One region of the Streptomyces sp. NPDC002232 genome, then DNA from elsewhere that is predicted to be linked to it. Evidence: riboswitches for the same ligand, from Rfam matches in the RefSeq annotation. Region 1 holds a riboswitch; each other region holds the start of a gene.
The links. A riboswitch is a leader RNA that binds a small molecule or an ion and turns the genes downstream of it on or off. The one in region 1 is predicted to bind cobalamin.
Positions count from the first base shown of each region.

Region 2: another riboswitch for cobalamin. It lies ahead of ACFYXU_RS02250 (ribonucleoside-diphosphate reductase subunit alpha); the one in region 1 lies ahead of ACFYXU_RS20105 (CoA-acylating methylmalonate-semialdehyde dehydrogenase).
Region 3: another riboswitch for cobalamin. It lies ahead of ACFYXU_RS07115 (cobalamin biosynthesis protein); the one in region 1 lies ahead of ACFYXU_RS20105 (CoA-acylating methylmalonate-semialdehyde dehydrogenase).
Region 4: another riboswitch for cobalamin. It lies ahead of cobN (cobaltochelatase subunit CobN); the one in region 1 lies ahead of ACFYXU_RS20105 (CoA-acylating methylmalonate-semialdehyde dehydrogenase).

Region 1 covers NZ_JBIARV010000004.1:476,777-483,851, forward strand. The annotation lists gene aceB (malate synthase A) at 1-583, opposite strand, end outside; gene aceA (isocitrate lyase) at 787-2,067, opposite strand; gene ACFYXU_RS20095 (short-chain fatty acyl-CoA regulator family protein) at 2,444-3,850, shown strand; gene ACFYXU_RS20100 (Fic family protein) at 3,889-5,259, opposite strand; cobalamin riboswitch at 5,385-5,565, shown strand; gene ACFYXU_RS20105 (CoA-acylating methylmalonate-semialdehyde dehydrogenase) at 5,793-7,075, shown strand, end outside.
Region 2 covers NZ_JBIARV010000001.1:506,772-513,846, reverse strand. The annotation lists gene ACFYXU_RS02250 (ribonucleoside-diphosphate reductase subunit alpha) at 1-1,485, opposite strand, end outside; cobalamin riboswitch at 1,617-1,757, opposite strand; gene ACFYXU_RS02245 (GNAT family N-acetyltransferase) at 1,795-2,295, opposite strand; gene mctP (monocarboxylate uptake permease MctP) at 2,371-3,996, opposite strand; gene ACFYXU_RS02235 (DUF3311 domain-containing protein) at 3,993-4,256, opposite strand; gene ACFYXU_RS02230 (LuxR C-terminal-related transcriptional regulator) at 4,390-5,373, opposite strand; gene ACFYXU_RS02225 (hypothetical protein) at 5,391-7,075, opposite strand, start outside.
Region 3 covers NZ_JBIARV010000002.1:66,608-73,682, reverse strand. The annotation lists gene ACFYXU_RS07120 (cobyric acid synthase) at 1-1,313, opposite strand, end outside; gene ACFYXU_RS07115 (cobalamin biosynthesis protein) at 1,310-2,284, opposite strand; cobalamin riboswitch at 2,319-2,451, opposite strand; gene ACFYXU_RS07110 (hypothetical protein) at 2,573-2,776, opposite strand; gene ACFYXU_RS07105 (inorganic phosphate transporter) at 2,793-4,058, opposite strand; gene ACFYXU_RS07100 (alpha/beta hydrolase) at 4,458-5,585, shown strand; gene ACFYXU_RS07095 (hypothetical protein) at 5,675-7,072, shown strand.
Region 4 covers NZ_JBIARV010000006.1:324,230-331,304, reverse strand. The annotation lists gene ACFYXU_RS29755 (cobalt-precorrin-6A reductase) at 1-628, shown strand, start outside; gene ACFYXU_RS29750 (precorrin-2 C(20)-methyltransferase) at 704-2,197, opposite strand; gene ACFYXU_RS29745 (precorrin-8X methylmutase) at 2,194-2,829, opposite strand; gene ACFYXU_RS29740 (cobalamin biosynthesis protein CobG) at 2,844-4,094, opposite strand; cobalamin riboswitch at 4,174-4,302, shown strand; gene cobN (cobaltochelatase subunit CobN) at 4,340-7,075, shown strand, end outside.

The DNA of each region.
Region 1 (7,075 bases):
ACAGGCCGAAGTCGACGAGCGGGGCGGGGACCGGGCGGCCGTCGACCTCCAGGTGCGCCTCGTCGAGGTGCCAGCCGCGCGGCCGGACCATGACGGTGGCGGGGTCCTGCCCGAGGCGGTACTCCTTGCCCTCCGGCGTGGTGAAGTCGATCCGCCGCTCGACCGCGTCGAGCAGGACCAGCTGCCCGCCGATGATGTTGTCCCAGGTCGGCGCGGTGGCGTCCTCGAAGTCCGCCACCCAGACACGCGCTCCGGAGTTCAGCGCGTCGACGGCCGTACGGCGGTCGGCGGGCGGGCCGGTGATCTCGACCCTGCGGTCGGTGAGGCCGGGGGCCGGAGGCGCGACCCTCCAGGTGGGATCGGCGCGGACGGCCGAGGTCGCGACGGGGAAGCCGAGCGGTGTTCCGGTGGCCAGCCGGATGGCCTGGCGGCGGCGCTCCTTCAGGAGCCACTGCCGGCGCTCGCCGAAGGCGGAGGCCAGTCGGCCCACGAAGTCGAGGGCGTCGGGGGTGAGGATCTCGTCGTGGCGGTCGCCGGGGGCGGCCAGGACGCGGATGTGTCGGGTCGGGACGCTGGTGGTCATCGCGCTCTCCTGGGCTTCGAGGGGGCTTTGATGCAGAGGGGGAAGGGGGTGGGCCCGGACGTCGAGACGGGAAGGGGGGCGGGCGGAGACGGTCGCCCGCCCCCCCCGTGAGGGGCGGAGGCTTTCGCCCGCCGCCCCGTGCGGCCGGGCTGTGTCCGGCCCGGCCGGTCAAGGGGGTCTCCTAGGGAGTGTGACGACACGCCCTAGTGGAACTGCTCCTCCTCGGTGGACCCGCTCAGCGCGGTGGTGGAGGAGGCCGGGTTGACGGCGGTGGAGACCAGGTCGAAGTAGCCGGTGCCGACCTCGCGCTGGTGCTTGACGGCGGTGAAGCCCTGCGCCTGCGCGGCGAACTCCCGCTCCTGGAGGTCGACGTAGGCGGTCATGCCGTGCTCCGCGTAGCCCCGGGCGAGGTCGAACATGCCGTGGTTGAGGGAGTGGAAGCCGGCCAGCGTGATGAACTGGAACTTGTAGCCCATGGCGCCGAGTTCGCGCTGGAACTTGGCGATCTGGTCGTCGTCGAGCGCCGCCTTCCAGTTGAAGGACGGCGAGCAGTTGTACGCGAGCATCTGGTCCGGGTACCGCGCGTGGATCGCCTCGGCGAACGCGCGGGCCTGCGCCAGGTCCGGGGTGCCGGTCTCGACCCAGATGAGGTCGGCGTACGGCGCGTAGGCGAGGCCACGGGCGATCACGGGGTCCATGCCGTTCCGGACATGGTGGAAGCCCTCCGAGGTGCGCTCGCCGGTGACGAACGGGGCGTCGCGCTCGTCGATGTCGCTGGTGAGCAGGGTGGCGGCGAGGGCGTCGGTGCGGGCGATGACCAGGGTCGGGGTGTCCGCGATGTCCGCGGCGAGCCGGGCCGCGTTCAGGGTGCGGACGTGCTGCGAGGTGGGGACGAGGACCTTGCCGCCGAGGTGGCCGCACTTCTTCTCGGAGGCCAGCTGGTCCTCGTAGTGGATGCCCGCCGCGCCGGCCGCGATCATCGCCTTCGTCAGCTCGAAGGCGTTCAGCGGGCCGCCGAACCCGGCCTCGGCGTCGGCGACGATCGGGGCCAGCCAGTCCGTGGTGTCCGTGCCGCCCTCGGCGGTGGCGATCTGGTCGGCGCGCAACAGCGCGTTGTTGATCCGACGCACGACCTGCGGAACGGAGTTGACCGGGTAGAGGCTCTGGTCGGGATACGTGTGCCCGGCCTGGTTCGCGTCGGCGGCCACCTGCCAGCCGGACAGGTAGATCGCCTGGAGCCCGGCCCGCACCTGCTGCACCGCCTGCCCCCCGGTCAGCGCGCCGAGCGCGTGCACGTAGTCCAGGTCGTGCAGCTGCCGCCACAGCCGCTCGGCGCCGCGCCGGGCGAGCGTGTGCTCCTCGCGGACGCTGCCGGAGAGCCGGACCACGTCCTCGGCGGTGTACGTGCGCTCGATCCCGGCCCAGCGCGGGTCCGTCGCCCAGCGCTCGGCCAGCTCCGCCGCCGTCGTCTTCGTGTCTGCCATGACCGTCACCGTCTCCTTCGGTCGTGCCGTGCCAAGGCCGCGAAGGTCTCCGCGCTCGTGGCACCAGGTGTCTTGTCGAGGGGTGCGGCCCGCCGGGCCCGGACGGGCGGAGATGAGCAATCTGTGCCGATCCGGAAAGCGCTTGAGCCGGAACTGCCGAAGTCAGGGCATGAATCGGGTCCCGTTCGCGCCCTGGATCTGTTGGGTCCGGTGGGCCGCACTCAGACTCTGGCACTGGCACCCAGTGCCATCAACGGTGGACGCATGCCAAGTTCTGCGCATCCTTCCGCCGCCTTTTGCCACGATTGCCAAGGGCACGGACGCGCTCGGACGGCCTAGGCTGACGCCGAGGTGGCGAACGACCGGGAGGCCGAGGGTGAGCAAGACGTACGCCGGCGCGAGACTGCGGCGACTGCGCGAGGACCGGGGGATGAGCCAGGCCGAGCTGGCGCGCACCCTGGCCATCTCGCCCAGCTACCTCAACCAGATGGAGCACGACGCCCGACCGCTCACCGTGCCCGTGCTGCTGCGTCTCACCGAGGCCTTCGGCGTCGATCCCGGCTTCTTCTCGGAGCGGGACACCGGCCGCCTGGTCGCGGACCTCCGTGAAGCGCTGTCGGGGGAGCTCGCCGCGGCCCGGGTCTCCTCGTCCGACCTCGCCGAGCTGGCCTCACGGATTCCGGCGGTCGCCCACGTCCTGGTCGACCTGGGGCGGCGCAACCAGCGCCTCGCCGAGCGCATCGCCGACGCGGCGGACCCGAGGGGATCGGATCCGGAGCTGCCGCGCTCCCCGCACGAGGAGATCCGCGACTTCTTCTACCGCAGGCAGAACTACCTGCACGAGACCGATCTCGCGGCGGAGGCGCTCGCGGCGGAGATCGGCATCCGGCCCGGCGAGATCATCAGTGCTCTGAGCACACGGCTCTCCGACCGGCACGGCGTCCGTTTCTCCACCGGGACGGGGGACCGGCTGCACTCCTACGACGAGAAGACCCGCATCCTGCGGCTGTCCGTCCGTCTCCGCCCCGGCCAGCGCGCCTTCCGGCTCGCCACGCAGCTGGCCCTGCTGGAGTACGGGGACGGTCTGGACCGGCAGGCGGCCGAGGACTTCGCCCCGGACGGCCCGGCCCACCGGCTGGCGCGCATCGGCATCGCGAACTACTTCGCCGCCGCGCTGATCCTCCCGTACGAGGCGTTCCACACGGCGGCCGAGGAGTTCCGGTACGACATCGAACGGCTCACCGACCGCTTCGGGCTCGGCTACGAGACGGTCTGCCACCGCCTCAGCACCCTGCAACGCCCCAAGCTGCGCGGTGTCCCCTTCTCCTTCGTCCGCGTCGACCGGGCGGGCAACATGTCCAAGCGGCAGTCCGCCACCGGATTCCACTTCTCCCGGGCCGGCGGCACCTGCCCGCTGTGGAACGTGTACGAGGCGTTCGCCGCGCCGGGCCGCATCCACGTGCAGATCGCCGCCATGCCCGACGGGCAGCGCTACCTGTGGACCGCCCGCGCCCTCACCCGCCACCGGGGCGGCTGGGGCGAACCCGGCAAGACCTTCGCCATCGGGCTCGGCTGCGAACTCCGGCACGCCCACCGCCTGGTGTACTCGGACGGCCTGGACCTGGACAACGCGTCGGCGGCGACCCCGATCGGCATGGGCTGCCGCGTCTGCGAACGCCTCGACTGCCCCCAACGCGCGGCCCCACCCCTCGGCCGCCCCCTCCTGATCGACCAGAACGCCAGCACCTTCGTGCCGTACCCGGTCGCGGACCCGCCGGCCTGAGGCCCAGGCCGCCAGGGGCACCGGGGCGTGGCCCGAGCCTAGGAGCCGGGGCCTCCGGCGGTGCGGCGTGTCTCCGCGAGGTGGATGCCCACGTACCGCGTGAGGGCCAGCGCGTCCCCCGGCTCGTCGGCCTGAAAGGTGACGCGACGCAGCAGACCGACCCCGTCGAGCGCCACGCCCTCGCGGGCGAGGACGAACACGAGGGCGAGCAAGGCGGCACGGGCGTTGCCGTCGTCGAAGGGATGGAAGAAGCACACGTCGAGATAGGCCCGTGCGGCCCGAGCGGTGAGCGGAAGGGGCCGGTCGGCGGCGCGCGCGCTCTCGGCCAGGCAGGCGTCCAGGCGGGCACGGGTGTCCGGGCCGATCCCGTACCGCTCCTTGCCCCCCTTGGCGAAGGCCGGCAGCTCGCGGAAGGCCGGCGGACGCGGCGTGCCCAGGACGTGCCGCTGCCAGCGCTGGAGCAGCGCGAAGTCGAGGGCGGAGCCCCGCGCCGCATCGGCCCTCAGCCGTTCCAGAGCGGCGAGCAGCCCGTCGGCGCGGGCGGGATCCAAGGCGCCGTCGAAGGCGCGTACGTCCTCCACCACCCCGTCGCGCGACGGCGTCACCGGGTCGTCCCGGTCGTCCTTCGTGGCCTCGTGCCACGGCACGCCCTCGCGCACGTCGAGCCAGCGCTCCAAGTGGTCCGGCACCGGTCCGGCGGGCCGCGGGGTGTCGTCCGGGCGCACCGACAGCGCCAGCCGCTCCGCGACATCCTCGACCAGCTCCGGGTCGGGGCCCGTCCAGCTCGCGAACCGTCCGCCGATCGCCTCCTCGACCCACTCCCGCGCGAGATCGGGAGCGACGCCCCAGCGGCTCAGGAACCAGGTGAGCACCTGACGGCAGTGACCGTGCCAGCCGCTCCCGCACCCGGTCCGGTCGACCACCTGAAGGATCAGGTTGCGGGCGGCGCGCTCCCACAGGATCCGCTGGTCCTCGATCCCGGCCAGGTCCAGCGGATAGGCGTCGAACCACCCGGCGAGACTCTCCAGCCACGCGCGCCACTCGCACAACGCCGCGACGACGCGGGCGACCGTCTCCCGCGGCGTCGTGATCGAGTCCCGGGGGCAGCACCAGTTCCCGACGGGCCCACCGTCGAAGTCGCCTTCGTCGTGCGCCCAGCGCCAGCCCACGGTCCAGCGGCCGTAGTGCTCGACGAGGGCGTGCGCCATGGCTTCGGCCCAGGGCTTGCCCGCGTCCCAGCTCCACGCGTCCATCGCGGTTTCGCCGAGGGGGAGTTCGGGGCGGCTGGGCACCCGCTGGGCGGGACCGAGCGACCGCACCACCTCCGGTGCCGAGGCGCTGTCGAAGGGGTGACGGGTGGGATCCACATCGTCCCAGGTCAGAAAACGCGGTGCCAGCTCGACGATCACCGCGCAAGCCTGCCCGCCCCTCCGGCCGCGGTTCAAGCGGATTCCGCCGGGCTCCACCGGAGCCAGGGCACGCCGTCGGCGCCCGCCCGGAGTGGGGGGTGGACTTACTAGGACGTCCAACTATATGTTCGTGACGAGCCCGCGGTGCAGGGAAGCCGGTGTGATTCCGGCGCGGTCCCGCCACTGTGACCGGGGAGTGTGCTCTTCCAGCAGGTCAGGCCACTGACGGAAACCATCCGTCGGGAAGGCCGGAGAGCATGCGCTGATCCGGGAGTCAGGATACCGGCCGTGGGGTGTTCCGTGTTGTCCACGAGGATGGAGCAGACACGCATGGCACCGGTACGTGACCACGACCCTGGTGATCCGGCGGAGTACCCGAACCCCGAGGCCCTGACCTCGCGTTCGTGACTCGACGAGGGCGTCACCGCCTTCCCTGTCCCGCGGCCCGTACCGCGGTGCGCACCCCCGATCGGTGCCGCGCCGCGCCCTCGCCGCGCCTTCCTCGGATCCGTACCTGACGAGAGCAGGCTTCGATGGTCCGCGAGCTCACCCATTTCATCGGCGGCAAACACACCGCCGGCACGTCCGGTCGCTTCGCCGACGTGTACGACCCCAACACCGGCGCCGTCCAGGCCAGGGTCCCCCTGGCCGGGCGCGCCGACACCGAGGCGGCGATCGCCGACGCCGAGACGGCCCAGCGGGAGTGGGGCCGGTGGAACCCGCAGCGGCGCGCCCGCGTCCTGCTGCGCTTCCTCCAACTCGTCGAGGAGGAGAGGGAATCCCTGGCCCGGCTGCTCTCCTCCGAGCACGGCAAGACCGTCGCCGACGCCCACGGCGACCTGCAACGCGGCCTGGAGGTCGTGGAGTTCGCCGCCGGGATCCCGCACCTGCTGAAGGGCGAGTTCACCGACAGCGCCGGCACGGGCATCGACGTCCACTCGCTCCGCTCCCCGCTGGGCGTCATCGCGGGCATCACCCCGTTCAACTTCCCCGCGATGATCCCGCTGTGGCAGGCCGCACCGGCCCTCGCCTGCGGGAACGCGTTCGTCCTCAAGCCCTCCGAGCGCGACCCCTCCGTACCCCTGCGGCTCGCCGAGCTCTTCCTGGAGGCCGGTCTCCCGCCCGGCGTGCTCAACGTCGTCAACGGCGGCAAGGAGGCCGTCGACACCCTCCTGGAGGACCCCAGGGTCCAGGCCCTCGGCTTCGTCGGCTCCACCCCGGTCGCCGCGCACATCTACGCCACCGCCGCCGCCCACGGAAAGCGCGCCCAGTGCTTCGGCGGGGCCAAGAACCACATGATCGTGATGCCCGACGCCGACCTGGACCAGGCCGCCGAGGCACTGATCGGCGCCGGGTACGGCTCGGCCGGCGAGCGCTGCATGGCGATCTCCGTCGCCGTCCCGGTGGGGGAGGAGACCGCCGACGCGCTGGTGGCGAAGCTGAAGGAGCGCATCGCCGCCCTGCGCATCGGCACCTCCGACGACCCGGACGCCGACTTCGGCCCGCTCGTCAGCCGGGACGCCCTGGACCGGGTCGACCGCTACGTCGGGATCGGGGTCGAGGAGGGTGCGGAACTCGTCGTCGACGGACGGGGATTCACCCTGCCCGGCCACGAGAACGGCTTCTTCGCGGGGGCGACCCTCTTCGACCGCGTCACGCCGTCCATGCGGATCCACCGGGAGGAGATCTTCGGCCCGGTGCTGTGCGTGGCACGCGCCGCCGACTACGAGGAGGCGCTCCGGCTGCCGAGCGAGCACCCGTACGGCAACGGCGTGGCCATCTTCACCCGCGACGGAGACACCGCCCGCGACTTCAC
Region 2 (7,075 bases), on a different contig from region 1:
GCGGCCGGCCTCCTCGGTCGGGTAGAAGTTGATGTCGACGACGCGGTCGAGGAAGGTGACGGCCGTGCGGACGGTCTCGTCCAGGCGCTCCCAGTCGATGTCCGAACCGACGACGAACGAGCCGAGGTTCACGGAGCCCAGGTTGCAGACCGCGGTCTCGCCGTCGTTCGTGACCTCGATGATCTCCGTGCACAGGTTCGAGGAGTGGACGACGGTGCCGGGCACGGCGGTCTGGTTCGCGGTCCGGTTGGAGGCGTCCTTGAACGTCATCCAGCCGTTGCCGGTCTGCGCCAGCGTCCGCATCATCCGGCCGTACAGGTCGCGGGCCGGCATCGTCTTGCGGGCCAGGCCCGCCGCCTCGGCCTTGCGGTAGGCGGCGTCGAACTCCTCGCCGTACAGGTCGACGAGCTCGGGCACGTCCGCCGGGGAGAACAGCGACCACTCGGCGTCGGCGTTGACCCGGCGCATGAACTCGTCCGGGATCCAGTGCGCCAGGTTCAGGTTGTGCGTGCGGCGCTGGTCCTCGCCCGTGTTGTCGCGGAGCTCCAGGAACTCCTCGATGTCCGCGTGCCAGGTCTCCAGGTAGACCGCGGCGGCGCCCTTGCGGCGGCCGCCCTGGTTCACGGCGGCGACGGAGGCGTCCAGGGTCTTCAGGAACGGCACGATGCCGTTGGAGTGCCCGTTGGTGCCGCGGATGAGGGAACCCCGGGCGCGGATGCGGGAGTACGAGAGGCCGATGCCGCCCGCGTGCTTCGAGAGACGCGCGACCTGGTGGTAGCGGTCGTAGATGGAGTCCAGCTCGTCCTGCGGGGAGTCCAGCAGGTAGCAGGAGGACATCTGCGGGTGGCGGGTGCCGGAGTTGAAGAGCGTCGGGGATGAGGGGAGGTAGTCCAGGCGGCTCATCAGGCCGTACAGGGACGCCACTTCGTCCAGGGCGCGGACGCTGTCGTCCTCGGCCAGGCCGCAGGCGACGCGCAGCATGAAGTGCTGCGGGGTCTCGATCACCTTGCGGGTGATCGGGTGGCGGAGCAGGTAGCGCGAGTAGAGCGTGCGCAGGCCGAAGTAGCCGAAGCGGTCGTCGGCGGCCTGGTCGATCGTCGCGTCGAGGCGGTCGGCGTGCAGGGCGGCGAAGGCGGCGGTCCGGTCGGCGATGAGGCCCTCGCGGTGGCCGACGGCGACCGAGGCCGAGAAGCACACGGCTCCCTGGCCGGCCGCCTCGGCGGCGATCGTCAGGGTGAGGAGCCGGGCGGCGAGCCGGGAGTACGCGGGGTCCTCGGCGATCAGGCCGGCGGCGGCCTCGGTGGCCAGCTCGCGCAGCTCCGCCTCGTCCGACCGGGCACTGCGGCCGCGGAGCGCGGCGGCGGCCACCTTGCCGGGGTCGGTGTCCGGGAGGTCGGCGGTGAGATCGGTCAGGGTCCGCAGGAGTACGGTCCCGGGGCCGTCGTTCTCGATCGCTGCGGCCGGATCGGCGGGCGCGATGGTCACGTGGGGGCTCTCCCTCGCTCGGCTCGGGGCCAGGGCGGGGGAGGCGGGCAGGCGGGCACCCGTACGCGCGGGCGCGCCGCGTCCACCGGCCCACTCCGCGAGGCCCGGACGTCTGTGGCACCCGGAACGGACGGACCGGGCGCGCTGTCGGCAGGTCCTCGGACTCACTCCGTACGAATCCGCACGTAGCACACCGTTGCGGGACAGTTCCGGATTCGCGCCGGATTCCCCTGCGTCGACAGCGAGGTCGAGCATACATGTGGGGGGCGCCCCTTCGAGCACCCCCCACATGTTGTGTCGGTCCCGGAGTTACAGTTCGAGTGCGTACGTCCGCAGAGCGTGCTCGGGGAGGGGGTTCCAGTCCCGCTCGGGCGTGCGGACGAAGCCCATCCGCTCGTAGATCCGGTGCGCGGAGACCATCTTGGCGTCCGTGGAGAGGACGAGCCGCGCGCAGCCGTCCAGGGCCCGCGCCCGGTCCAGGCAGGCGCGCACGAGGGCCTCTCCGACGCCCCTGCCGCGGGCCGCCGGGGCGACCACCAGCATCCGGAACTCGGCCTCGCCGGGGACGGCGATGTCGGCCCACGGGGTGCCGCCGGCGGCGAAGGTCACCCCGCCGATGACGGTGTCGTCGGCGTCGGCGGCGACGAGCACCTCGCTCTCGCGGGCCCGCCGGGCCGTGTCGCGCAGCACGTCCAGGTAGAAGTCGTCCTCGCCGTGCAGCAGCAGGCCGTCGTTCAGATAGGTGAGCCCGGTGAGGTCACCGAGCCGCTCGTACTCCTCGGGCCGTACCGCCCTGATCGTGAAGTCCATGCCCGCCAGTCTGCCGCCCGGCGCGCGGAAGGGGCCCGGGAGGTCCCGGGCCCCTTCCGCGCGCGTGGCCGTGGCTCAGTGGGTCGGGGTGCCGACCTTCGGGAGCTCGGTGCGGACGCCGGCGTCGCCCGCGTCCGCCGTGTAGTCCTCCGGGGAGGTCTCGTCGACGCCCTCGGGGGCCTTGACGGCCTTGAGGACGAAGGTCAGGACGACCGTGACGACGACGTTCAGGACGAAGGCGGTGAGGCCGATGTAGCCGATCTCGCCGATGCCCGGGATCTCGGCGGCGGAGCCGCCGAAGTGCTTCTGGGTCGGGCTGGCGACACCGTAGGCGGCGGCCGTGCCGTAGATCATGCCGACGGCCCAGCCGGCGAGCAGCGCCCAGCGGTGGAACCAGCGGGTGAAGAGACCGCCGACGAGCGCCGGGAAGGTCTGGAGGATCCAGATGCCGCCGAGCAGCTGGAAGTTGATCGCGACCGTCTTGTCCATGGTGAGGACGAAGACGAGCGCGCCGACCTTCACCAGGAGCGAGACCAGCTTGGAGACCTTGGTCTCCTGCGCCGGGGTGGCGTCGGGCTTGAGGAAGTCCTTGTAGATGTTGCGGGTGAAGAGGTTGGCCGCGGCGATCGACATGATCGCGGCCGGGACGAGCGCGCCGATGCCGATGGCGGCGAAGGCGACGCCCGCGAACCAGTCCGGGAACATGGTCTCGAAGAGCTGCGGGATGGCGAGCTGGCCGTTCGTGACCTTGATGCCGGCGGCGATCGCCATGAAGCCGAGCAGCGCGAGCAGGCCCAGCATCAGCGAGTACAGCGGCAGGATCGTGGTGTTGCGGCGGATGACCTCACGGCTCCGGGACGACAGGGTCGCCGTGATGGAGTGCGGGTACATGAAGAGCGCGAGCGCCGAGCCGAGCGCGAGCGTCGCGTACGTCCACTGTCCGGCCTCGCCGGGGGCGAGCGTGCCGCGCGGCTTCCCGGTCGCCGGGTTGGTCTGCGCGTACGCCTCGCCGGCCTTCGCGAAGATCTCGTCGAAGCCGCCCAGCTTGATCGGGATGTAGATGATCGCCACCGCGATGACGAGGTAGATCAGGGTGTCCTTGACGAAGGCGATGAGCGCGGGGGCGCGTAGGCCCGAGGAGTACGTGTACGCCGCGAGGACGCCGAAGGCGATCAGCAGCGGCAGGTCCTTGACGAACCAGTGGGTGTTCTCGCCGCCGCCGACGCCCATCACGTCCAGGACGGCCTGGATGCCGACGAGCTGGAGCGCGATGTACGGCATGGTGGCGAGGATGCCGGTGACCGCCACCGCCAGCGACAGGCCCTTGGAGCCGAAGCGGCCGCGCACGAAGTCCGAGGTGGTGACGTATCCGTGCTTGTGCGAGACCGACCAGAGGCGCGGCAGGAAGGTGAAGATCAGCGGGTACACCAGGATCGTGTACGGCACGGCGAAGAAGCCGGCCGCGCCCGCCGCGTAGATCGCCGCGGGCACGGCGACGAAGGTGTACGCCGTGTAGAGGTCGCCGCCGAGCAGGAACCAGGTCACCCAGGTGCCGAACGACCGGCCGCCCAGGCCCCATTCGTCGAGGCTCTGCTCGTTGTCGGCCCTGCGCCAGCGCGCGGCCAGGAAGCCCATGACCGTGACGGCCACGAAGAAGAAGACGAAGACGCCGAGCGCCACGCCGTTCACGCCGTCCTTCATCGCGCGTCACCTCCCTTGCGGGCACGCTGGTCCAGCTGCCACAGCTTGTACGCGATCATGGTGAGGGCCGTGGAGATGAGCACCCAGAGCATCTGGTACCAGTAGAAGAACGGGATTCCGGCGAAAAGCGGTTCGGTCTTCGCATAGGAGCTCACCCAGAGCATCGCCACGAACGGGGCGATCAGGCAGAGTGCGATCACCACCCGCAGGGGAGTGATGGTCGGTTGTTTCCCTTGTGTCGCATCTGGCGTTTCTGACATGGCGATTCCCGTCCCCTCGCTGATCACCTCGGTAATGCTGGGGAAATCTAGGGGACGGTACCCCTCCAGGGAACCCCTGTCCGCATAACGGATGCGACTTTGTCAGAGCCATCCCGATAACGGACGGGAATTCTCAGAGCCAGCCCTCTTTCGCCGCCCGTACGCCCGCCTCGAACCGGCTGCGCGCACCCAGTCGGTTCATCAGTTCGGAGCTCATCCGGCGGACGGTCCGCAGCGAGACCCCCAGCCGGCGGGCCGCGATGTCGTCGGTGCAGCCGATGCCGAGGAGCATCAGCAACTCCCGCTCCTGCGGCGAGAGGTCGTGCGCGTCGCGGCGCGGGGCCTCGCCGAAGGGGGTGCCCGCGTCCCACAGCCGGTCGAAGAGCACCACGAGCGCGTGGACCAGGCCGGGGCTGCGGACCTCCAGCGCCCCGGCGCGCCCGTCCGCCGGGTCGACGGGGACGAGCGCGGCCTCCCGGTCGACGATCACCATGAGCATCGGGACGACGGGCACGGTCCGCGCGTCGCCGCCGAGGTCGCAGTACCAGCGGACGTACTCGACGGTCGGCGGGTCGTTCCGGAAGCTCTCCTGGTAGATCGAGCGGATCTTCACCCCGCGCTCCAGGGCGAGCTGGTCGAGCGGCTGGCTCGCGTCCATCGTGTCGGGGAGCTGGGCGCCGCCGGGCAGCAGCGAGAGGCACTCGGTGCGGGCGTTCGCCGCCAGGTCCTCCAGGCGCTCGCGGACCTGGTCGAGACCCGTGATCCGGTCCACGAGGTCGTGCCGGACGCCCGGTTCGGGGCAGTCCGCGTACGAGGCGAGGATCCCGGCCACCGCGCGCCCGGCCTGCTCGACCTGGCGCTTGCGCTTGCTCAGTTCGGCCTCGGCGCGGGAGAGCAGGAACGAGAATCCGACGTCCGGGTTGAAGGGTTCGACCTCGCCCGAGGAGTCGTCCATGAGGACGAGCTTGAGGTCCGCGAGGCAGGCGAGCGCCTCGCGGACCTCCGGCTCGGGGCGGCCCAGATGGGCCGCCATCTCCGCCACGTCGTACTCCGGCCGCTCCAGGAGCAGGCGGTAGACGGCCTCCGTCGACTCCTTTATGCCGAGCGCCTCCAGCATCAGGTATCTCCCCCTCGTCACCTTCCGTGGCGCGACCGGTCGGACTCGTGATCGCGGTCGTCGATGCTAGAGGGGAGGGGCGGTCTAGGTCTAGACCAATTATGACGAACTCCTGGGTGCGCCCCCGTCCACGCGCCCGCCACCGCGCCCGCCGCGAACCCGGTCACAAGGAGCGCCAGTTCCACCTGCGGTCCGATCCCCACCGCGAGCACCGCCAGCGCGCCCGCGCCCGCCGCCACCCGCCCCGCCCGTCCCGGCCCGCCCGCCGCCGAGGCCGCCGACCCCTCCAGCGCCACGCAGAACGCGAACGCGCCCACCACCAGCGGCACCCAGCCCGTCACCGCCCCGGTCCCCGCCGGGCCCCACTGCCACACCACCACCAGCGACCCCACCGAGGCGGCCGCCGCGAGCAGCCCGCCCAGCACCGCCCGCGCCGCCGGGCCGCGCCGCAGCCGCCGGGCGAGCACCGCGAAGGCCGCGAGGGCCGCCCCGGGGACCGCGTACGGCAGCAGCCCGTACACCCCGTCCACCAGATCGCGGTCCACCACACCCGAACCGCCCACCAGGGCGCCCGTGTCCGCGAGCGCCGACCGCAGCGCCGTCACCGTCGCCGCGCCCCCCGCCGTCATCGGCTCCTCCACCGGAACCACCACGACCAGTGCCGTCCCCGGACGCCGCCAGCCGGGAGGCGCCGCCGCCAGCCGCACCCCCGGCACCCGCGCCGCCCGCGCGGCCACCTCCGCCGCGTCCGCGCCCCCGGGCACCAGCACCTCCAGCGGGTTCAGCACCCCCGACGGCACCCCGGCCGCCGCGAGCCGGTCGAGACCGTCCCGCGCCGGACCGCTCGCCACCAGGGCCCGCGCCTCCGGGTTGCCCACCCGCAGCTGCGCCGCCGCACCGGCGAGGAGGACCAGAAGGACCAGCCCGAGCACGGACAGGGCGCCGTGCGGGGCCCGGGCCCCGCGCACGGGAGCCGGCCGCGCCACCGACCGCAGCACCGGCGTCAGCGTCAGCGCCGCCGCCGCGCCCACCGCGCCCACCGCGAGACCCGCAACCCCCACCGACCGGAGGAACGCGGCCGGGAAGAGCGCCAGCACCGCGCAGGCCGCCGCACCCGCCGCACCGCCCGTCACCGCGGACCGGGCGGCGGCCGGACCCGCCGGCCGCGCCCAGCGGTGCACCGACACCACCAGCGCCAGCACCGGCACCAGGTACACCACGACGAAGCCGATCTCGGTGAACCCCGCCACCGCCTCCACCAGGAGCAGCGCCCCCACCGAGGTCACGGCCGCGAGCAGCAGCGGCGCCAGCACCCCGGACGGCGAGCGGAAGGCCAGGACCAGCACCAGCAGCAGCCCCAGCGCGCAGGCCGCCTTCGCCGCCAGTGCCACCGGGCCCGGCCCCGCGAGCGCGCTGTCGTGCTGGAGCGGCAGCACCCCCGTCACCTCGGCCCGGACCCCGGGCAGCCGTGCCCGCAGCTCCGCGCGCAGCGCCACCGCGGCGTCCTCGACCGCCGCCAGACCCGCCAGGTCCGGCCGCCCCGCCGCCGGGTACACCAGGGCGTACGCGGTGCGGCCGTCCGCGCCGAGGAAGCCCTCGTCGCCCGTCGCCGCGTACGAGACCGTCCGCGCGCCCGGACCCGCCGCCCGGTCCAGGACCTCCGCGAGCCGGGTGTCCCCGGCCCGCGCGTCCGTCCCCGCCG
Region 3 (7,075 bases), on a different contig from region 1:
AAGGCCCTGCGGAAGCCGTCGCTCTCCAGCGAGCCGTGCCAGTGGGTGCCCCACACGGAGCCGACCCGGCAGCCGTCCAGGAACGGCTCGCCGCCGAGCACGTCCGCGACGCCGTGGTGGATCTCGTACCCCTCGACCCGCTCGCCGAGCGCCTCGCCGACCGGCCGGGCGAGCGTCTTCTCGACCCCGAACCGGACCCGTACGGGCAGCAGCCCGAGGCCGTCGACCACGCCGGCCTTCGACTCGACGTCGTCCTCGATGCGCTCGCCCAGGGCCTGGAAGCCGCCGCAGACGCCGAGCACCGGCCGGCCCTCGGCCGCGCGCCGCGCGAGGGCGTCCGCCAGGCCCCGCTCCCGCAGCCAGGCGAGCGCCTTGACCGTCCCCCGGGTGCCGGGCACGACCACGAGGTCGGCGTCGACGAGCTCCTCGGGCCGGTCCACGAAGCGGACGACCACGCCCGGCTCGGCGGCGAGCGCGTCGACGTCGGTGAAGTTGGACATCAGCGGGACGGCGCAGACGGCGACCCGCAGCACGTCCGCGCCGACCGGCGGCGCGACGACCGACTCGCGGACGGTGCCCCGCAGGGAGACCCGCAGGCCGTCCTCCTCGTCGATGCCGAGCCCGTGCGCGTACGGCAGGACGCCGAAGGTCCGGCGGCCGGTGAGCCCGTGCAGCATGTCGAGGCCCGGTTCCAGCAGGGTGACGTCGCCCCGGAACTTGTTGACCAGGTAACCGGCCACCAGCGACTGGTCCTCCGGGGACAGCAGCGCGGTCGTCCCGAAGAACTGGGCGAAGACCCCGCCCCGGTCGATGTCCCCGACGACGACCACGGGCAGCCGCGCGGCGCGCGCGATGCCCATGTTCACGATGTCCGTGCGCCGCAGGTTGATCTCGGCCGGGCTCCCCGCCCCCTCGCAGATCACGGCGTCGTACGTGCCCCGGAGCTCCTCCAGGCAGGCCATCACCGGCTCGAACAGGGTCTGCTGCCGGCCGCCGTGGTAGCCCCGCGCGCTCATCTCGCCGACCGGCCTGCCCATGAGGACGACCTGGCTGGAGCGGTCGCCGCCGGGCTTGAGCAGGACCGGGTTCATCAGCGCGGTCGGCTCCACCCGGGCGGCCTGGGCCTGCATGGCCTGGGCGCGGCCTATCTCGGCGCCCTCCCGGGTGACGAAGGAGTTCAGGGACATGTTCTGCCCCTTGAACGGCGCGACCTTGATGCCCTGCCGGACCAGCCAGCGGCATATTCCGGCCGTGACGACGCTCTTGCCCGCGTCGGACGTGGTCCCGGCGACCAGCAGCCCCCCACCCCTCATGCGTTCCTCCGCTTCAGCGCGCTCGCGATCATGCGGCCGCCCACGCAGGCGACCAGGGTCAGTCCGGTGACCCGGCGGGAGAGCCGGACCGCGCGGTCGATGTCGGCGACCTCGACGGGCCGTCCCTCCCCGTTGAGGACGGGCCGGTGCTCGACCCGCCCGGCGTAGGAGAGGGTGCCCCCGAGGCGCACGCCGAGGGCGCCCGCGAAGGAGGCCTCGACGGGGCCCGCGTTCGGGCTGGGGTGCCGCCCCGCGTCCGCCCGCCAGGCCCGTACGGCGCCGCGCGGGTCCGGTCCGGCGACGGTGGCGAGGGCGGCGGTGAGCCGGGCGCCGGGCCAGCCGGCCAGGTCGTCGAGGCGGGCCGAGGCCCAGCCGTACCGGCGGTACCGGGGGGACTTGTGGCCGACCATCGCGTCGAGGGTGTTGACCGCGCGGAAGCCCACCAGGCCGGGCACGCCCGCGACCGCTCCCCAGAAGAGGGCGCCCACGACCGCGTCGGAGGTGTTCTCGGCGACGGACTCGACGACCGCGCGGGCCATCGCCGGACCGTCGAGGGACTGCGGGTCGCGCCCGCACAGGTGGGGCAGCCGCTCGCGGGCCACCTCCAGGTCGCCGACGGAGAGGGCGCCGCCGATCGCGCGGGCCTCGCGCCCCAGGGTCGTACCGCCGACGACGGACCAGACGGCGGCGGCGGTGAGCGCGGCGGACCCGGCGCGGCTGCCCCGCACCGCGCGGGTGGCGAGGGCACCGGCCGCGACGGCGGTACCGGCGCAGACGGCGGTGTGCAGGGCGCCCCGGCCCCGGTGGTCGCGCCACAGGGCGTCCTCGACCCGGGCGGCGGCCCGGCCGAACGCGGCGACGGGGTGGCCGCGGCGGGGGTCGCCGACGAGCAGGTCGACGGCGAGTCCGGCGGCCGCGCCGTACGCGAAGGCGGCGGTGGCTCTGGAGAACAGGGGGGTGCGGCCGGGCATGGCGCTGTGTCCTCACTCAGGGTCCGCGCCCTGGATCGACGTGACCGGCGGCGAGAGTTCCTGACTGCCGGACCCGTCGGATCCGGTCACAGTGGCGGGACCGCGCCGGAATCGCACCGGACTTCCTCTACTGCCGCCGTAATGGCCTCGGCAGTCCACCACGGGCCGAGAACAGCCGTCAACTCACCCTTGACCTGCACCGCGTCACTGTGCGAAGCACCACAGACACGACGGCGGGGCGGCCCGCACCCGAAGGTGCGGACCGCCCCGCCGGTCACGCCCGACGCGTCAGGCGACGATCAGGTAGATGCCGTACGCCACGGCCGCCAGGCACAGGGCGAAGCAGGCGTAGGCGCCGGTGCGGGCCAGGGCGGCGGCCTGCTCCTGCTTGGAGAGGCCGATGACACCGAGGGTGAAGAGGCCCACGAGGGCGACGGTCGCCACGAGGCTGACTCCGAAGACGGAGCCGAGAGCTGCCCAGTCGATCTTCATGCTTGGTTCCAGTTCCTTAGACCGCGGCGGCGGGGGCCGGGGGAGCGGCCGGGTCCGTGGGGACCGGCGCGGGGATGGTGGTCTTCAGGTCCGCGACGGCGGCGACGGAGCCGGCCGGCGGCGGGGTGACGGCCGCGATCGCGGTGGTCACGACGCCCGCGGGCTCGGCGTCGCCGTCCAGGTCGTCGGCCGTGACGTTGTGCTGGTCGACCGGCTTGCGGCGGGACAGGGACCAGATCACGGCGGAGCCGGCGACCAGCAGGACCGCGACGGCGACGATGCCCCAGGGACCCTGCTTGGTGAGGAACTCGGCACCGGCGCCGACCAGGGCGGCGGCGGGCAGCGTCAGGCCCCAGGCGACGAACATCCGGGTGGCGGTCGACCAGCGGACGACACCGCCCTTGCGGCCGAGACCGGCACCCATCACGGCACCCGAGCAGGACTGGGTGGTGGAGAGGGAGAAGCCGAGGTGCGAGGAGGCGAGGATGACCGTGGCGGCACTGGTCTGGGCGGCGAAGCCCTGCTGCGGCCGGAGGTCGGTGAGGCCCTTGCCCATGGTGCGGATGATGCGCCAGCCACCGAGGTAGGTGCCGAGCGCGATGGCCACACCGGCGGAGACGATGACCCACAGGGGCGGGTTCGAGCCGGGGGCGACGACGCCCTGGGTGACCAGGGCGAGGGTGATGATGCCCATCGTCTTCTGGGCGTCGTTGGTGCCGTGGGCGAGGGAGACGAGACCGGCGGAGGCGATCTGGCCGACGCGGTAGCCCTTGGCGGTGTGCTTCTCGTCGGTCTTCGCGCCGATCCGGTACGTCAGGCGGGTGGCCAGCATCGCGGCGAGACCGGCGACGATGGGCGCGGCCACGGCCGGGATGAGGACCTTGGTGACGATGGTCGGGGCGTTCACGGCGGACCAGCCGGCCGACATGACCGCGGCGCCGATGAGGCCGCCGAAGAGCGCGTGGGACGAGCTGGACGGCAGACCGAGCAGCCAGGTCAGCAGATTCCACAGGATGGCGCCCACGAGCGCCGCGAAGATCACTTCTGTGCGAATGCCCTCTTCGTTGATGATCCCGCCGGAGATCGTCTTGGCGACCTCCACGGACAGGAAGGCGCCGACGAGGTTCAGCACGGCGGACATGGCCACCGCCGTCTTGGGCTTGAGAGCACCGGTCGAGATGGTCGTGGCCATCGCGTTCGCGGTGTCGTGGAAACCGTTCGTGAAATCGAACACGAGAGCTGTCACGACCACAATGGCGAGCAGCAGCGTGATGTGTTCCATTTACCCAGGCAATCGTTCGACGTCAGTGGCTCGTCGAACGTAAGCAACCTGGGTGAACGGAAGATGAACTGACGCGGGCGGCGTGGTGTCCCTATCCGGTGTCAAGAGGTTCCGCTTGTGGCCCCCGGGTGCCGGGGTGTCCACGATGCGGTCACCCGGCAACCACGGGTGATCCGGGCCCTTCCGGGGCACGTACGACCTGACCCGCTTCCTCCCCCGCCGTCCCGTTCCGCTCCCTGGACAGAACCATCCGGCCGGGGGACCGCCAGGAGGAGACCCATGTCACTCCGCCGGGGGATCCCTCCGGCTCCCTCCGCTTCCGCTCCGCGCCCGGCGCGTGCCGGGTCCGTCCGGGTCCGTCCGGTGGCAGCCCCGCCCCGCCCTGCCGACACTGGGATCGTGCGCCCGGCTACAGCGACGGCAGCGGCCGTCACCACCCTGATCGGTGTCGGCGCGGCCGCGATCGCGGCCGGCCGGTACGCCAGCGACGTCGCCCTGAGGGCGCCGTCCGGACGGCCCCTGCCCGGAGACCCCCGGCTCACCGTGCACGCCACGGGACCCGAACGCGTCACCCTCACCCGCAGCCTCGCCTCGCTGCGCCCCGGCACGTACGGGATGGAGGCACCCGGCCTGCACGCCGTGCTCGGCCCCGTCCTCGAACGGGTCCCGCACACCGCCGACACCGTCGTCCGCCGCCTGGAGCGCGTCGAGCTCGGCGTCCTCGGACCCGGCGCCCGCGTCCGGCTCACCCCCCAGCTGCACCGGGGCACCCCGATCAGCGCCCTCGGGCTCGCCCAGGAGGACGTCGAGATCCCCGGCGAGCTCGGGCCCCTGCCCGCCTGGCTGGTGGCCGGCCCCCGCACCACCTGGGTGATCGCCCTGCACGGGCTCGGCACCACCCGGGAGCACCCGCTCAACCTCGTCCCCTTCTTCCACCGGCGCAAGATCCCCGTCCTCATCCCCGCCTACCGGGGCGACGAAGGGGCGCCCGCCTCCCCGGACGGCCTCGCCCACCTCGGCGACTCCGAGTGGCGCGACGTCGACGCCGCCATCCGCTACGCCGTCCGCCGGGGCGCCCGGCAGGTCGTCCTGCACGGCTGGGGGACCGGAGCCTCGATGGCCCTGCGGGCCGCCGCCGAGTCGGGCGTGCGCGACCGGATCGGCGGCCTCGTCCTCGACTCCCCGGTCCTCGACTGGGAGGCCACCCTGCGCAACCTCGCGGCCGCCCGCCACGTCCCCAAGCCCCTGCTCCCGCTCGCCGTCCGCGCCGCCCAGGGCAGGACCGGCCCGCACGGGGACCTCCTCCGGACCGTCTCGGAGCCGGGCGCGCTGCGCGTCCCCACCCTGCTCTTCCACGGCCCCGACGACACGATCGCCCCCTGGGAGCCGTCCGTGGAACTCGCCGCCCGGCGACCCGACCTGGTCAGCCTCCAGACCGTGCGGCGCGCCCCCCACGCCGCCCCGTGGAACGCCGATCCGGTCCGCTACGAGGAGTCCGTCCGCCGCTTCCTGACCCCCCTGTTCTGACGGCGGTCCCGGGGCCGCCGGGGCGCCCGCTCCGACGGGGCGTCCGATTCCGATTGGGCTTTCGGGCCGTCAGCGGGAAGACTGCCCCCGTGACGTCTCGAAAGCCCGATGAACCATTGGCGCGCAACTCCAGACTCCGACTCGTCCGCCCGCGGGCGCTGGCCACCGCCCGACGGGCGGTGACGACCCGGCGCACCCGGCCGGCGCCGCGGCCGCCCGAGGGCACCCCGCCCCGCGCGGAGCTCGCGCGCCAGGCCCGGCACGTCCTCGCCGACGCCGTACGGATCGCCCGCTGGGCCGCCGTCGAGCGCGGCGCCGCCACGGCACCCCGCACCGGTCCCGCCCAGGAACGGGCCGCGGCCGCACTCGCCCTGACGCCCGGCCAGATCCGGGCCGGCTGGGACCGCGCCCGGCTCGCCGGGCTCGTCGAGCTGCACGGCGACACCGCCCGTCCCGGCTGGCGGCTGCACGCCTGGGACCGTGACGACTCCGCCGTCCTGCGCGGCTGGGTCGCCCTCTTCGACGCCTGGTCCCTCGTGCACCCGTCCCCCGAGGGGGTCGCGCCGAGCGCCGTCGCCGAGGTCGTCGAGGCCCTCCCGCAGGTGCTCTCGCTGCTCCAGCTCTCCCAGGGCCCGGTCCTCGTCCCCGCCCTCCTCGACCTCCTCGGCCAGCGCGTCGAGGAACTCCGCGAGGAGCGCTGCGAGGTCCCCTCGGCCGCGCCGGCCGCCGAGGCCGCCGCCACCGCCGAGGGCGACGGGCTGCCCGCGCTGCTCGACTGGGCCCTGGAGGGCCTGGCCGCCGTCGGCGCGCTCACCCTGGACCCCGGCACCGAAGGACGCCAGGCCACCCTCACGCCGCTCGGCAACTGGGCGGTCTGGGTCAAGCTGGAGCAGATCTGCGTGGCCGCGCAGAGCCCTGCGGGGAACATCGAACAGTCCGCCGAGGACATGCTCCGCGGCTGCGCCCGGCTCACCCCCGGCCCGGCCCGCGCCGAGTACCGCGCCTGGCTCGCGGCCCGCACCCTGTCCAGCGCCGTCGCCGAGCTCCTGGCCGTCGCCCGGGGCGAGGACGCCCTGCTGCGCGGGCTCGCCTTCGAGGCGCTCCGCGTCGTCGGGGCGCCCGCCGAGGCCGAGGTGCGGGCCACCGTCGCCGAGCCCTCGCTCCGCCCGTACGCGCTGCTCTGGATCGCCGAGTACGAGGGGGCCGACCCCGACGACGCCCAGGAGGTGCTGACCCGCGAGGAGTCCACCTGGCTCTGGGTCGACACCGCCGCCGCCGTCGCCGACCACGGCGAGACCGAGCTGCTCGTCCGGCACCTGGACTCCGCGGTGCAGGGCACCGTCCCGGCGCTGCTCGACGAGATCCGCGCCGTCGGCCACCCCCGCACGGTGCAGGTCCTGGTCGCCCTCGCCGCCGCCCACCCGGACCCGGCCCTGGCCAAGGCGGTCCGCCGGGCCGCCTTCCAGGTCCACACCGGGGGAGCCTGAGGC
Region 4 (7,075 bases), on a different contig from region 1:
CGGGGAGGTGCGGATCGGCGGGTTCGGGGGCGTCGACGGGCTCGTGGACTGGATGGCGGGACACGCCGTGGACGCGGTCATCGACGCCACCCATCCCTTCGCCGAGCGGATCAGCTTCAACGCGGCCCGGGCGGCCGCCACCGCCCATGTTCCCCTGCTGGCGCTGCGCCGTCCCGGCTGGGTCCCGGTGGAGGGCGACGACTGGCGGTCGGTGGCGTCCCTGGAGGAGGCGGCCCGGACGCTGGACGGTCTGGGCGACCGGGTGTTCCTGACGACGGGCCGGATGGGCCTGGCGGCCTTCGCGGACTGCCCGCAGTGGTTCCTGGTCCGCTCGGTGGACGCCCCCGACACGGCCGGGCCCGCGCGCACCGAACTGCTCCTGGACCGGGGGCCCTTCACGCTGGAAGGGGAGCGGGAGATCCTGGCCCGCCACCGGATCGACGTCGTGGTGACGAAGGACAGCGGCGGCGCGGCGACGGCCCCGAAGCTCCGCGCGGCCCGCGAGGCGGGCCTCCCGGTGGTGGTGGTCCGCCGCCCCCCGGTCCCGGCGGGCGTGACGACGGCGGCCTCCCCGGAGGAGGCCGCCGCCTGGGCCGCCGCTCGGCCGGGGGCGTCCCGAGCACGGTGACCCCGGCCCGGTGCGGGGTCCTGTCGTACGCGGCCGGGGCGGTGCCGGCCGGTAGCGGCGGGCGGACCCCGCCGGTCAGCCGTACCGTCGCGGCGTCCACGTGATCGTGCGGCCGTCGCCCCGTTCGGCCGACCGGGTCTGCGAGGAGCCGATCAGCAGGAGGGTGCGCATGTCGACCTCGGAGGGGTCCAGGGTCTTCAGGGTCAGGATCCGGACCGACTGCTCGGGGCCGCCGACATCGCGGGCGACGACCACCGGGGTCTCCGGGGCGCGGAGCTCCAGGAGGAGCTCGCGGGCGGCGGCCACCTGGTGGGTGCGGGACTTCGAGCCCGGGTTGTACAGGGCGATGACCAGGTCGGCGGAGGCGGCGGCGCGCAGCCGGGCCTCGATGACGTCCCACGGCTTGAGCCGGTCGGACAGGGAGATCGTCGCGTAGTCGTGGCCGAGGGGGGCGCCCGCCGCCGCCGCGGCCGCGTTCGCCGCGGTCACCCCGGGGAGGACCCGTACGGGCACGTCGGCGTACTCCGGTTCGCAGGCGACCTCCAGGACCGCCGTCGCCATGGCGAAGACGCCCGGGTCGCCGCCGGAGACGACCGCGACCTTCCGGCCGCGCCGGGCCAGGTCGAGGGCGAACTCGGCGCGCTCGGACTCCACCTTGTTGTCGGAGCCGTGGCGGATCTGGCCGGGGCGCAGGACGGGGACCCGGTCGAGGTACGTCGTGTAGCCGACGAGGACGTCGGCGTTGACGAGCGCGCCCCGCGACTCGGGGGTCAGCCAGGGCGCGCCGGCGGGCCCGGTGCCGACGACGGTGACCTCGCCGGTCTCCCGCGCCGGGGGCTCCTGGTCGACGCGGGAGGGCAGGACCGCGACGGAGAAGTACGGGACGGACTCCGGGTCCACGTCCGTCAGCCGCTCCGTGCGCTCGCCCTTCATGAAGGCGCGCTCCACGTAGCGGGCGTCGTCCAGCCGGCCGGCCCGCTCCAGGGCCCGCCGCACGGTCGGGAAGGTGCGGCCCAGCTTCATCACGACCGCCGAGTCGGTGCCCGCGAGGCGGGCCGTCAGCTCGTCCTCCGGCAGGGTGCCGGGGATGATCGTGAGGACCTCCTCCGCCTCGCACAGCGGCTCCCCGAGCCGGGCGGCGGCGGCGCTGACCGAGGTGACGCCGGGCAGGACGGTCGTGTCGTAGCGGTCGGCGAGCCGCTTGTGCATGTGCTGGTACGAGCCGTAGAAGAGCGGGTCGCCCTCGGCGAGGACGGCGACGGTGCGGCCGGCGTCGAGGTGGGCGGCGAGGCGGGCCGCGGCCTCCTCGTAGAAGTCGTTCAGGGCGCCCCGGTAGCCGCCGGGGTGGTCCGTGGTCTCCACCGTGAGCGGGTACATCAGCCGCTCCTCGATGTGGTCCTCGCGGATGTGCTCGGCGGCGATGGAGCGCGCGATGGAGCGGCCGTGGCGGGCCGAGTGGTAGGCGATGACGTCGGCCGCCGCGATGGCCTTCACGGCGGCGACGGTCATCAGGTCCGGGTCGCCGGGGCCGAGCCCGACGCCGTACAGCTTGCCGGTCACGGGGCTCATGCCTGGATCTCCGCTTCGTGGGCGAGGGCGTTGATCGCGGCGGCCGTGATCGCGCTGCCGCCGCGCCGGCCCCGGACGACCAGGTAGTCGAGGCCGAGGGTGTTCTCGGCCAGGGCGTCCTTGGACTCGGCGGCGCCGATGAAGCCGACGGGTATGCCGAGGACGGCGGCGGGCCTCCCGGCGCCCTTCGCGATCATCTCCAGGAGGTGGAAGAGGGCGGTCGGCGCGTTGCCGATGGCGACGACGGAGCCTTCGAGGCGGTCCCGCCACAGCTCCAGGGCGGCGGCGGAGCGGGTGGTGCCGAGCTCGGCGGCGAGGGCGGGCACGGCCGGGTCGGAGAGCGCGCAGAGCACCTCGTTGTCGGCGGGCAGCCGCTTGCGGGTGACGCCGCTGGCGACCATCTGGGCGTCGCAGAGGATCGGCGCGCCGGCGCGCAGGGCCGCGCGGGCGTTCGCGACGACCTGGGGGGAGTACGCGATGTCCTGCACGAGGTCGGTCATGCCGCAGGCGTGGATCATCCGGACCGCCACCATGGCGACGTCGGCGGGCAGGTCCGCGAGGTCCGCCTCGGCGCGGATCGTGGCAAAGGACCGGCGGTAGATCTCCGTCCCGTCCTTCTCGTAGTCGAACATCCTGGTGCTCTCGCTCATCTCGTCGTGCGGGCCTTGGTCACTGCGTCGGGCAGGGCGGTACGGGGGGTGGGGACGCCGTCCACCCGGTAGCTGTCGTCGCCGGTGGCGAGGACGTCGGTCCAGGCGCCGTGCGGGTGTCCGCAGCGGCGCTCGCACCCGGAGAAGTGCACGGGCAGGACGGGACGGGCGGGGTGTCCCGGCGGGCCGGGGCGGCGCGCGGCGGGTCCCGGGGCGGCGTCGGCGCGGACGTCGGCGAGGGACTTCGCGCAGCCGGGCCGCCCGGTGCAGGCGGTGACCCCGGCCCAGGGGGAGTCGGGGCGGGTGATCAGCCCGGCCGCGTCGAGCAGGGGCAGCAGGCCGGGGTCCGTCCCGGCCACGACGACCCCGCGCCAGGGCGTGAGGCGCACCTCGTCGGCGGGGAGCAGCGCCCGCAGCCGGGCGGCGGTGAGCCGGCCGAGCGGGGCGAGCACGGAGAGGGCGGCGGGTCCGAGGACGCCGGGCGCGGGGGGAGGGCCGTGCGGGAGCGCCGGCGCGGGGACGGGCTCCCCGGCCACCCCGCACTCCGCCAGGTCCACCCCGTACCCCCGGGGCAGCTCGCGGACCCGCCAGGCGCCGGTGCCGGCCTCGGCGGCCGCGGCCAGGAAGCCGCCCGCCGCGGCCAGGGCGGCCGAGGGCGCGTCGGAGGCCGCGAGCCGGACGGCCCGCCCGCCGACGTGCAGCTCCGCCGCCCCGCCGCCCACTGCGACCAAGGTCACATCCCCGCCGAGTCCGGCGACGTCTCCCCGGCCGTCGTCGAGGACGAAGAGGAACCGGCCGGAGAGCGCAGACGCCCACGGCGCGGACAGCAGGTGGCTGTCGAGCTCACGGGCCCACAACTGCACGTCGGACGCGCCGAGTCCGTCGAGGCCCGAGGCGGGCGAGGCGACGATGTTGCGGACGCGCTCGTGGGTGGGGGAGGGCAGCAGGCCGGCCTCGGCGAGGAGCGCCGCCAGCTCGGCCCCGCAGTCGTCGGCGAGGCCGCGCAGCTCCGCGTTGCCGCGCGAGGTGATGCTGAGCCGCCCGTCGCCGAGGGTCTCGGCCGCGTCCGCCAGGACCTCGACCTGATGAGCCGTCAGGCGACCTGCGGGCAGCCGCAGTCGGGCCAGGCGTCCGTCGTCGGCGGAGTGCAGGCGCAGCGCCCCGGGGCAGGCGTCGCCACGGTCCCGTACGCGCGGTTCGCCCGGTTCGGGCACCGGGGGTGGGGTGGGCGGCATGGCGGCGAGCATACCCACGGGGAACCGGCCGGCCACCGGGTGTGATCCGGTCGACCCCGCCGCTCCCTGGGGCCCGCCGACGCCACGATCTAGGATGCAGATCGGCATGGGGTCCCAGGACCCCGGGGAGGAAGCCCGGTGAGATTCCGGCGCGGTCCCGCCACTGTGAGCCCGCACCCGCGGGTGAGTCAGGAACTCCCGCCGTCCATCTGACCACCCGGGGCGCGGACAACCCCGAGGAAGGCCTGAGCCTCGCCATGCTCCTGCTGCTGTCGCACTCCGACACCGACCTGCTCAGCGCCCGCGCGGCCGGAGGGCCGGTGGAGTACCGCTTCGCCAACCCCTCCCGCCTCCCCCTGGCCGACCTGCCCGCCCTGCTCGACGGCGTCGACCTCGTCCTCGTCCGGCTCCTCGGCGGCGTCCGCTCCTGGCAGGAGGGCCTGGACACGATCCTGGCCGCCGGGAAGCCGGTCGTCGTACTGAGCGGCGAACAGGCCCCCGACGCCCAGCTCATGGAGGCCTCCACCGTCCCCGTCGGCGTCGCCACCGAGGCGCACGCCTACCTGGCGCACGGCGGCCCGGCCAACCTGGAGCAGCTGGCCCGCTTCCTCTCCGACACCGTCCTGCTCACCGGCCACGGCTTCGAGGCCCCGGCGGCCGCCCCCACCTGGGGCCCGCTGGACCGGACCGCGAAGGACGGCGACGGTCCGACGATCGCCGTGCTCTACTACCGCGCCCACCACATGAGCGGGAACACCGCCTTCGTCGACGCCCTCTGCGGCGCGATCGAGGACGCCGGCGCGCGCGCCCTCCCGCTGTACGTGGCGTCCCTCCGGGCCCCCGAGACGGAGCTCGTCGACACGCTGCGCACCGCCGACGCGATCGTCACGACCGTCCTCGCGGCCGGCGGCACCAAGCCCGCCGAGGCCCAGGCCGGAGGCGACGAGGAGGCCTGGGACGCGGGCGCGCTCGCCGCGCTCGACGTGCCGATCCTCCAGGCGCTGTGCCTGACCGGCTCGCGGTCGGCGTGGGAGGAGAACGACGAGGGCCTGTCCCCGCTGGACGCCGCCAGCCAGGTCGCGGTGCCCGAGTTCGACGGCCGCCTCATCACCGTCCCGTTCTCCTTCAAGGAGATCGACGCCGACGGTCTGCCCGCGTACGTCGCCGACGCCGAGCGGGCGGCCCGCGTCGCCGGGATCGCCGTCCGGCACGCCCGGCTCCGCCACATCCCGAACGCCGAGAAGCGGCTGGCGCTCGTCCTCTCCGCGTACCCGACGAAGCACTCCCGCATCGGCAACGCGGTCGGTCTCGACACCCCCGCCTCCGCCGTGTCCCTGCTCCGCCGCCTGATCGCGGAGGGCTACGACTTCGGCCCCGAGGCCGACCTGCCCGGCGTGGTCTCCGGCGACGGCGACGAGCTGATCTACGCCCTCATCGAGGCCGGCGGCCACGACCAGGACTGGCTGACCGAGGAGCAGCTCGCGAAGAACCCGGTCCGCATCCCGGCCGCCGACTACAAGCGCTGGTACGCGACGCTGCCCGCCGAGCTCCGCGAGCAGGTCGAGGAGCACTGGGGCCCGGCGCCCGGCGAGATGTTCCTCGACCGGTCCCGCAATCCGGAGGGCGACCTCGTCCTCGCCGCCCTGCGCCGCGGGAACCTGCTGGTCCTCATCCAGCCCCCGCGCGGCTTCGGCGAGAACCCGATCGCGATCTACCACGACCCCGACCTCCCGCCGTCCCACCACTACCTGGCGGCCTACCGCTGGATCGCGGCCCGCGCCGAGGACGGCGGCTTCGGCGCCGACGCCATGGTCCACCTGGGCAAGCACGGCAACCTGGAGTGGCTGCCCGGCAAGAACGCCGGCCTGTCCGCCGCCTGCGGCCCCGACGCGGCCCTCGGCGACATCCCGCTGATCTACCCGTTCCTCGTCAACGACCCGGGCGAGGGCACCCAGGCCAAGCGGCGCGTGCACGCCACCCTGGTCGACCACCTGGTCCCGCCGATGGCCCGCGCCGACTCGTACGGCGACATCGCGCGCCTGGAGCAGCTCCTCGACGAGTACGCGCAGATCTCCTCCATGGACCCGGCGAAGCTGCCCGCGATCCGCGCGCAGATCTGGACCCTGATCCAGGCGGCGAAGCTCGACCACGACCTCGGCCTGGAGGAGCGCCCGGAGGACGACGGCTTCGACGACTTCCTGCTGCACGTCGACGGCTGGCTGTGCGAGGTCAAGGACGCCCAGATCCGCGACGGGCTGCACGTCCTCGGCGGTGCCCCGGAGGGCGAGGCCCGGGTGAACCTGGTCCTGTCCATCCTGCGCGCCCGCCAGATCTGGGGCGGCACGCAGGCGCTGCCCGGTCTGCGCGAGGCCCTCGGCCTGGACGAGTCGGCCGCGACCCGGACCACCGCCGACGAGGCCGAGGCGAAGGCCCGCGAGCTGGTCGAGGGCATGGAGGCCGCCGGCTGGTCCGTCGACGCGATCGGCACGGTCGCCGCCGCGTACGGCTCCGAGGTCCGGGACGTGCTGCGCTTCGCCTGTGAGCAGGTCGTGCCGCGCCTGGCCGCCACCACCGACGAGCTGGCGCACGCCGTGCACGCCCTGAACGGCGGCTTCGTCCCGGCCGGACCGTCCGGCTCCCCGCTGCGCGGCCTGGTCAACGTCCTGCCGACCGGCCGCAACTTCTACTCGGTCGACCCGAAGGCCGTGCCGTCCCGGCTCGCCTGGGAGACCGGGCAGGCGCTGGCCGACTCGCTGCTCACCCGCTACCGCGACGACAACGGCACGTGGCCGACCTCCGTCGGCCTGTCCCTGTGGGGCACGAGCGCGATGCGCACCGCCGGCGACGACGTCGCCGAGGCCCTCGCCCTGCTCGGCGTCCGCCCGCTGTGGGACGAGGCCTCGCGCCGGGTCAACGGCCTGGAGCCGATCCCGCTCGACGAGCTCGGCCGTCCGCGCGTCGATGTGACGCTGCGCATCTCGGGCTTCTTCCGG